DNA from 2 places in the Photobacterium panuliri genome. Region 1 is predicted to be linked to the other one. Evidence: riboswitches for the same ligand, from Rfam matches in the RefSeq annotation. Region 1 holds a riboswitch; the other holds the start of a gene.
The links. A riboswitch is a leader RNA that binds a small molecule or an ion and turns the genes downstream of it on or off. The one in region 1 is predicted to bind lysine.
Positions count from the first base shown of each region.

Region 1 (4,820 bases):
ACCGGCTGGCTTGCCGCGGTGATCGCTAGCTGTCTGATGCTTCCCTATCTACGCCACTTTGCCGCCAGGGCACAAGGCCGGATGTGGTTTTTGATGGTAATGCTCGGCCTAAGTATTGCCTTGCATATCGGTACCCAAATCGAGTGGACCCCGCCTGATGACAGCCAGACTCTAGCCGGTCTCCCCGTGAGCCATCTATCACAAGCGGTCGCAATGCTAGAAAACCAGCCATTGACCGGCTACGGCTACGGCACATTCACCACCAACTACCTGCTACAAACTGCTCAGTGGCACCAGCTTGACCCAAGCCAGCCAGCTGGATTACCCACTCTCCACCATCCTCACAACGAGCTGTTGTTCTGGGCGGTAGAAGGAGGCATCGTTCCGCTCCTCGGTATTTTCCTTGCGACGGCAGCTGTACTGTTTAAAGTAAAGAAAGCCCGCCACGGCACACGGCTTGCCTTGTTGGGGCTGTTTTTCCCCATAGTGCTGCATATCCAGCTAGAGTACCCGTTCTACTATTCACTGGTTCACTGGATCACCTTTGTTATCCTGATCTACTGGGTCGATAACCTGACAGCCAAATACCATAAGACGCCCTTAAAACATATCGTGCCTATTCGCGTCTCAGCATGGGTATTGCCGCTGATCGTGACAACGTTCATGACCACTTCGCTATATTCGGGGCAACTGCTTAGCCGTTTCGAAAATAATCCCGAGGGCAACATTGACCTGCTGCTCAAAGTCAACAACCCCTGGGCATGGCAAAACCGTTACGAATGGGATCTCTATCAAGCCCAATTGCAAATCGGAATGGCCAACGATAACGACCAATTGGTTAACGAGTTTATCCACTGGGCAAACATAAAAGCCAAAACATGGACTCGCCCGAAACTCTACCGTCAGCTTATCGTGGCCTATACCTTCATCGACAAGCCTGAACTGGCCGAGCAGGTACGCCTAGAAGCCATCTACCTCTTCCCGTTAGAGGATTTCACCCCAGCCAAAGATGGTGCCCATAAGCCCCTGGCCCGATAAAAAAATGGCAGCCGATCTCTCGGCTGCCATTTTCTCCCTACTGTTGGTGGCGTTACTTCAGCACGCTCTCCAATGCCCGCAGGCACAACGCAATATTCTCGCTACGGGCTGCATACCCCATCAGGCCAATCCGCCATGCTTTGCCCGCCAGCGCCCCCAGTCCGGCACCGATCTCCAAGTTATAGCGTTCGAGCAATAATTTCCGCACGGCGGCATCATCCACCCCGTCCGGGATATACACCGCATTCAGCTGCGGCAGGCGATAGGGCTGTTCGACAACGAAGGCAATACCCAGCTGTTCCAGCCCCTCTCGCAGTTCATTATGCATATCACGGTGGCGCTGCCACGCATTCTCCAGCCCCTCGTTGTACAGGATTACCAGAGCTTCATGCAGCGCATAAAGACTGTTGACCGGGGCGGTATGATGGTAGCTACGCTTGCCCTCACCGCTCCAGTAGCCCAACACCAGGCTCTGATCCAAAAACCAGCTCTGGACCGGGGTCTTGCGCGACTGGATCTTGGCCACTGCACGCTCTGAAAACGTCAGAGGCGACAACCCCGGCACGCATGACAGGCACTTCTGGCTCCCCGAATAAACAGCATCAAGCTGCCATTCGTCCACCAGCAGCGGAACACCACCGAGCGATGTCACCGCATCGACTATCGTCAGGCAGCCGTGCTCTCTGGCCAGCCGAGCAATCACTTCGGCATCGCTCAGCGCACCAGTTGATGTCTCGGCATGAACGAACGCGACAATCACCGCATCGGGGTGAGCCTCCAAGGCTTGTTCAACCAGTTCTGGATCAACCGGCTCTCCCCACGCATTATCGACCATGACCGCGATCCCGCCACAACGCTCGACATTTTCCCTCATTCGGTCGCCAAACACCCCGTTACGGCAAACAATCACCTTATCGCCGGGCTCGACCAAATTGACGAAACACGCCTCCATACCCGCACTGCCGGGGGCTGATACCGCGATAGTAAATGGGTTCTGGGTTTGGAAGGCATACTGTAGCAACTGCTTTAGCTCATCCATCATCCCGATGAACAACGGATCGAGATGGCCGATTGTCGGCCGGCTCAATGCCTGCAGCACCTGCGGGGAAATATCTGACGGGCCAGGTCCCATCAATGTCCGTTGCGGGGGGTAGAAACTGGTTTTAGTCATGCTTGGTCCTCCCTGACGTTCTTCGGTCAGCCTTGGTTATAGGGTTCAATATGACTATATCAGCTCCCCCGCCAATATGCGTATATCTATGCATCCGTCTTGCTGTTGAATACCCGCGCCAATACTTTCGTCAATACATGCCGGCTCGCCAGTTCCCCTCGAAGATAAGTGTATTTATGAACAGAATATTGATAGCAGCCAAACCCAGACACTTTTTTGCATTTTTTTTGCTTATTCTTCCCTGCAACCAATTGACAAAGGGCTAGAAAATCAGCTTCAATACAGATCGTTTTTTGTTCATCCCGAAATCGTGATTTTTCGGGGGCAGACAGAAGAGGAGCGTTACCCAGGTATCGATGATTGCGGGGCCCCACCCCAAAGCAATCTTGAGAGGGGGAGTAACGCCGAGATATGGCATGACAGGGGGCATGGCATATCGGCTTTGGAGGTTGAATCCTTCTGGCTGTCACCTTCCAACCTATGGTACAGGAAGGTGAGGAGCTTCTGGTTGTTGTACCGTTCGACGTCTACATCCTACCTAATTGCTCCGACTGTATGTCGGGATCTGATCCCGAGTCCCCCCTGGTAATTGATTGTTCTATTTCATACTGGGAGACTCATTGTGAGCTTTGTAGAAAATAACTTTACTGTTCCTCCACCGATTACCGTAGCGAAATTTGGCGGCACCAGCGTAGCCGATCATGCCGCCATGAGCCGAAGTGCCACTATCATCAAGGATAATCCTGCCGCTAAGGTAGTGTTGATTAGTGCATGTTCTGGCGTAACCAACCTGCTGGTTGAACTTGCAAACGGACTTGCCGATAACGAGCAGCGCTCCAAACGGCTACAACAACTACGAACGATCCACCAAGACATCATCGACCAATTGGCCCATCCTGAAACGGTCACAACCCAGGTCGAACAACTTATTAGCCATATTGCTAAATTAGCAGAGCAAGCCGCACAAAAGCCGTCAGTACAACTGACTGACCAGCTTGTCGCCCATGGTGAATTGCTCTCTACCCACTTGTTTACCCAAATTCTCAACGAAATGGGGGCGAGCGCCCTACGTTTCGATATCCGTGACGTCATGCGGACCGACAGCCAGTACGGCAAAGCCGTACCTGAGGTCGACACCATTCGACAACTTGCCGACCAGCATCTTCAGCCTATTTTGAAGACAGATACGATTATCGTATCACAGGGCTTTATCGGGGCCGACGAATCTGGCGTCACGACGACCTTGGGCCGTGGTGGCAGCGACTACAGCGCAGCGTTGATCGCCGAAGCCATCGGTGCAGAAATCCTAGAGATCTGGACCGATGTCCCGGGGATGTACACCACTGACCCTCGCATTGCAGCCAACGCCAAGCCGATCAAAGAGATCAGCTTCTGCGAAGCCTCCGAAATGGCAAACTTCGGCGCTAAGATCCTTCACCCGTCAACCTTGCTCCCGGCTGTGCGCCAGCAAATCCCTGTATTTGTCGGCTCCTCCAAAGCCCCTGAACAAGGCGGAACATGGATTCGCCAGAGTGTCACCGATGCTCCGAAATTCCGAGCTCTGGCTCTGCGCTGCAACCAGACGATGGTCACCCTGACTAGCCTGAACATGTTCCATGCTTACGGTTTCTTGGCCGAGGTATTCAGAATCCTGGCCGAATACAAAATCTCGGTGGATCTCATCACAACATCTGAAGTCAGCGTTTCCCTAACGTTGGATCAAACAGATACGTGCGGCGGCGCACCTCGCCTGCCAGAAGCCGCAATGGAAGCCCTGAGCAAACTTTGCCGGGTTGAGGTAGAACAAGATCTCTGCCTCGTTGCTCTGATCGGCAATGATCTGGGCGACGCCCCAGGCGCTGCAACCCAAGTATTCAGCCGACTGGAAAAGTACAGCCCTCGGATGATCTGCTTTGGAGCCAGCACCCACAACTTGTGCTTCCTGGTCAAAACAGCCGAGTCACGCGAAGTGGTACAGACCCTTCATCAGGGCCTGTTTGAATAAGCTGAACCTTGATGAAAAAAAGGCACTCCCAGAGTGCCTTTTTTGATCTTTCACAATCAACCGAGGTTTGGCCCCAGCCATTTCTCGGCCTCGGCCAAATCCCACCCCTTGCGATCAGCATAGCTGTCACGCTGGTCAGCCTGGACCTGGGCAACCGCAAAGTAACGAGACTCAGGATGAGAGAAATACCATCCCGATACCGAAGCCCCCGGCCACATTGCATAACTGCTCGTCAGCGACATGCCAATCGCCTCTTCAACCCCGAGCAAATCCCACAAAGCGCCTTTCTCGGAATGCTCTGGGCAGGCTGGGTAGCCAGGTGCTGGCCTGATCCCCTGATATTTTTCCCGAATCAAATCATCGTTGGTCAGGCTCTCTTGCGGCGAATAGCCCCAAATTTCCGTCCTCACCCGCTCATGCAGATACTCGGCAAATGCTTCTGCCAACCGATCAGCCACGGCTTGGATCATAATCGCGTTGTAATCATCCCCCTGTGCCTTGTAAGCATCAGCCAGTTCACGCTCGCCAATCCCCCCAGTGACCGCAAATGCCCCGATCCAATCAGGTTTTCCGCTTTCTTTCGGGGCAATATAATCTGACAGGCAA
Region 1 covers NZ_CP197192.1:69,003-73,822, forward strand. The annotation lists gene ACSF8X_RS00350 (PglL family O-oligosaccharyltransferase) at 1-1,038, shown strand, start outside; gene ACSF8X_RS00355 (pyridoxal-phosphate-dependent aminotransferase family protein) at 1,091-2,209, opposite strand; lysine riboswitch at 2,534-2,721, shown strand; gene lysC (lysine-sensitive aspartokinase 3) at 2,832-4,214, shown strand; gene metH (methionine synthase) at 4,271-4,820, opposite strand, start outside.

Region 2 (4,820 bases), 670 kb from region 1:
ACAGATACTGACTCCCTTCGAAAAGCTCACCACGGAAATCAGAACGCAGCCCGTAACACAATACTGGAATATCTAGCTTATCAACTACTTCCGTTAGCTGGTAAACCTGAGTCTTGGTCAAGAACTGGCATTCGTCAATCAATACGCAGTCAATCTTGCCATCTGCAGCCATACTCTGTAGGCGAACATACAAATCGTCACTATCGCCAAATAATTCGGCTTCTTCTTCCAAACCGATCCGAGAGCTTACCTTGCCCTTGCCAAAACGATCATCAATTGCTGCAGTAAAAATCACCGGTGTCATGCCGCGCTCGCGGTAATTAAACGATGACTGCAACAAGGTGGTCGATTTACCCGCATTCATTGCCGAGTAATAGAAATACATCTGGGCCATTAAGCTTTCCTAGTCGAAGTAGGTTGAGTCAAAAAAACTGCCGTGATGCTACAGAAATCGCCCCAAGATTAAAAGCCGCCGTCTCAAAATCACAGGCATAAAAAAGAGTCTGTATCGCAAATACAGACTCTTTGTCGTTGGTATGTCCAATTATGCTTTGGCTGTTAAATCAGAAGATCTCCGGGATATCCAATACAACACGCTACACATGATGATAAAGGCAACCGTCGCGGCCAAGAAAGCGACCGCCAATGAGTCCGTCGCACCCAGTACAAGAAAACCTATGGTCGATACCAAAGCAATTGACAGCGCATAAGGCAACTGGGTGGAAACGTGGTCGATATGGTGACACCGGGCACCGGTCGAGGACAAAATCGTGGTATCGGATATCGGCGAGCAGTGGTCACCAAATACGGAACCAGCCAATACCGCGCCAAGCATTGGCAGCATCAACATAATATCTGTTGCCGCAGCCAAATCCCCAGCGATTGGCAACATAATACCAAACGTCCCCCACGATGTACCCGTCGCAAACGCCATCACGCCAGCGAGCAAAAATAAAATAGCGGGCAACAACATCGGATCTAGGCTGCCTTCAACCAAGGTCGACAAATATTTGCCTGTTGCCATATCACCGATCACGCTACCAATACTCCACGCAAAGAGTAGGATCAATATTGCACCAAACATCGACTTAGCCCCAATCCACATTGTTGAGACCACATCCCCCATTGCGATACGCTGGCGAAAAATAGGAATTAAGGCAGAGACCAGACCAATAAGTCCACCATATACCAATGACATCCCCACATCGGTATTTTCAAATGCTCCCAATAAGGTAAACGGCAAATCATCGGCGGAAAGTGCTTGGCTACCGGTATAAATCATAAAGAAGAAGGTGGCGATAATCAGAGCAATAATTGGCATCACCAAATCGGAAACTTTACCATTAGCGCTTTCGACAATTTCCAACTCTTCATTTAAATCCTTGGCTCGCTTATCCGCATCCCCTTCATCGAAGCCACGGCAATGACTCGCCTCTAGTTCGTGCTTCTTCATTGGGCCAATATCCAATTGAAACCATGCCACCACAAAAACCATTAACAGGGCAAAAACGGCATAGAAGTTCATTGGGGCCAACTGAAGGAACGCACCTAACGGGGTGTACTCTGTCACACCGTGAGACACTAATATTCCACCAATCAAGGTAATAATATAAGCCCCCCAGCTTGAAGCTGGCATCAATACACACATCGGTGCAGCGGTAGAGTCAAGAATATACGCCAATTTTGCGCGGGATACGTAAAAACGGTCAGTAACAGGGCGAGAAATCGACCCCACGGCAAGACTATTGAAATAATCGTCGACAAAAATGAAGACGCCCAAGAATGCTGCGAGTAGCTTTGCCCCCCGTTTTGTTTTTATCTTGGTTTGTGCCCACTCGGCAAAAGCACGGGTACCGCCTGACAGCGTCAACAACGCCGTTGTCATACCCAATAAAATAAGAAAGGCAACAATGCTCATATTCCAGCTATTAATGCTGCCATCATCGATAAACAACCCTTTTACCGTTGTACCTATATACGATGCGGCCTGTAATGGAGCAAAATCGCTTAACAGTAAGGCACCTAACACAATGCCTACCCCAAGAGAAAACAGGACATGGCGAGTTAATATTGCCAACCCCAACGCAACCAGAGGGGGAATAATCGATACTACCGAATGGGAAAAATCTACTATATTCATGATCTCTACTACAACCGTTCCTGGTTGGAGACCTACTGCGAAACACAACGTCATGTCATGCGTAAAGAGTATAAGGAAGGGAGGGCTATACCCTCGTCCGACTCCACAGTAGCGCTCCATAGTTAATGTCATTATATACTATGGCAGTGTTGCCCCTATTCGGCGACAACCCCAGCAAGCTGGCTTGATAACCCAAAACTCACTTCGGCACTGGCTCCTTTCGTTATCCCTCTTTGGTATCACCCTAAGGCTAACTACTATTAGACAATGCTCCTCTACCTATGGTCTAGGTAAAGTCAATAATACGGAATGGAAATCCAATTGCAACAACGAAGCGTGAAAGATTTAACAATATTGGTGAATAGTTTTGCAGTGGCGATTAAAAAAACATCACACCAGTTCAATCACAACCATGCGATAAGCAACATGTAGCACCGCTTCTTTGGGATCTTGATAACAATTAAGTGGGGTTTACAATTAGCAACAGAATATTACTAATGAGAGTTATCCCCTATTAATAATCATTTTTTTAATTGAAGTATTAAATTTCTATTTGGCTTATCAAGTTCAAAGTATTAATATTGCAATTATAGAATTATTACTGCTATTCTTTTTTTACAGTATTTAGCCAACAGGAAATAACAACATGTCTGATCTAATGAAAGTGCTAACGAATCTTCGTAGTCTTCGCGCACTATCTCGTGAATATACTCTTGAACAACTACAAGAAGCGCTAGAAAAACTAACTACCGTTGTTGAAGAGCGTGCAGAGCAAGAACAAGAAGTTCGCGCTAAAGAAGAAGAGCGCAATGAAAAGTTGGCTCAATATCGTGAAATGCTACTTGCTGACGGTATTGACCCAGAAGAACTTCTAGCAACACTATCTAAAGCACCAAAAGCAAAACGCGCTCAGCGTCCTGCTAAATACCGCTTTATTGATGAAAACGGTGAAGAGAAAACTTGGACTGGCCAAGGCCGTACACCAAGTGCACTTAAAAAAGCACTTGATGAAGGTAAATCTCTAGAAGAGTTCGAAATCAAATAATCGACTAATTTATTAAAAACCCGACACATGGTCGGGTTTTTTATTTGCACTATTTAAAATCTATTTCTAAACCTTTGAATTAAAAAGCCAATACGTTAAAGGGATAGCGAATAGATATATATAGCAAAAACTTATCCATATTGAGTAAAAAGCCAGACATCAATGCTGGCTTTTTTTGTTTGAGCTCTAACGAATACTATCAGCCAAGTGACTTACCGCTAAAGCAAAATAGTGTGAGCGATTCCAATGGAGCAGTACTTGGTAATTACCATACACCAAATATGCTCTACCATGTCTATCATCTGGTTGAATAAGCCAGGCTTTTATATCTACCTTCGGCAAATCCGTTCCATTTAAACGACGAACACCTAGCGATTCCCATTCGGCAAGAGAACGTCCTTTCTCTTTATCGATTCCCATAAGGGCACTATCAATGTTCTCAGGCAATTTAACCTGTCGGCCCCAGGTATATTGATCGTTCCATCCTTCCTGATGAAGATAATTAGCTGCAGAAGCAAATACATCGGCTTGGGTTTTCCAAATATCAATCTTATCATCGCTATTACCATCAACGGCATAGGTCAGAAAAGAGGTTGGCATGAACTGTGGTTGTCCCATTGCCCCCGCCCATGAGCCTTTCATCTCTTGTGGTTCGATATGGCCGGCATCCAATATTTCCAAGGCTGCCATTACCTGCTTGCGGAAAAATGCTTCCCGGCGGCCTTCATAAGCCATCGTTGATAATGCTTCAATCACATTATAATTTCCGGTTAAGCGTCCGAAATTACTTTCCACACCCCACAAAGCAACAATAAAACGTGGCTGCACACCGTATTTCTTTCCGATGTCATCAAGCACACTTTTATGCTTCTGGTATAAATCGCGAGCCTGCTTCACTTTCCAAGCTGGTACTGCACGAGGAATATATTCATCGAGCGTTAATTTTTTCTCCGGCTGATTTTTATCCGCCTTGACTGCGCGCTCTACAAACTCAATGCCATCAAAAGCCGTATTGAGGATTGGTTCTGAAATTCCATTTTCCCGGGCTTCGGCTTTTAGCCCTTCAACATATTGATCAAATTCAGTATCTGCCGCCGAAGCAACAGATGTCAGTCCTAATCCTAAGGCCACTAAGGCCGATACCAATCGCTTTTGCATAATTTACCCTTGGCTTTTGGCAGCCTTGTCAGCCTTGTACATCTCAAGCAAGTTCGGTACCGGCGGCGGTACTTGCAAGTAATAACCCGGCGCAACCAATGCTGCTCTTACTTTCTCTATATCCGCTTGTGCCAGTTTCCGTCTTTCGTCTAGCTTAATCACCATCACGAACTGCGGGGTTCCAAATGTCGACATCAACGCATCCGGCACAGACGAAAAGTCATCCTTCTTACTGATATATAAGTAGGTACTGTCTTTTTTCGGACTTCTATAAATTGCACACAACATGCTTTGCATAACCTTTACGATAATTATCTATTATGACCGCAGAATCCATCAATCATTCCCAGCCAGCCCTATTCCCGCTTCCAAACTCGCAAAACACGATGAGATACGGCTCCGAATTTGCAACCTTAGGGCAAGGATAGCTTGCTGATATACGGTTTGGAATATAACATGCTAGGTATCTCGAGATAA
Region 2 covers NZ_CP197192.1:2,911,678-2,916,497, forward strand. The annotation lists gene ACSF8X_RS13245 (thymidine kinase) at 1-394, opposite strand, end outside; gene ACSF8X_RS13250 (Na+/H+ antiporter NhaC family protein) at 545-2,140, opposite strand; lysine riboswitch at 2,242-2,426, opposite strand; gene ACSF8X_RS13255 (H-NS family histone-like protein) at 2,787-3,185, shown strand; gene ACSF8X_RS13260 (lytic murein transglycosylase) at 3,372-4,343, opposite strand; gene ACSF8X_RS13265 (YcgL domain-containing protein) at 4,347-4,631, opposite strand.
Region 2: linked by a shared signal. The riboswitch ahead of ACSF8X_RS13250 (Na+/H+ antiporter NhaC family protein) and the one ahead of lysC (lysine-sensitive aspartokinase 3) in region 1 are both predicted to bind lysine.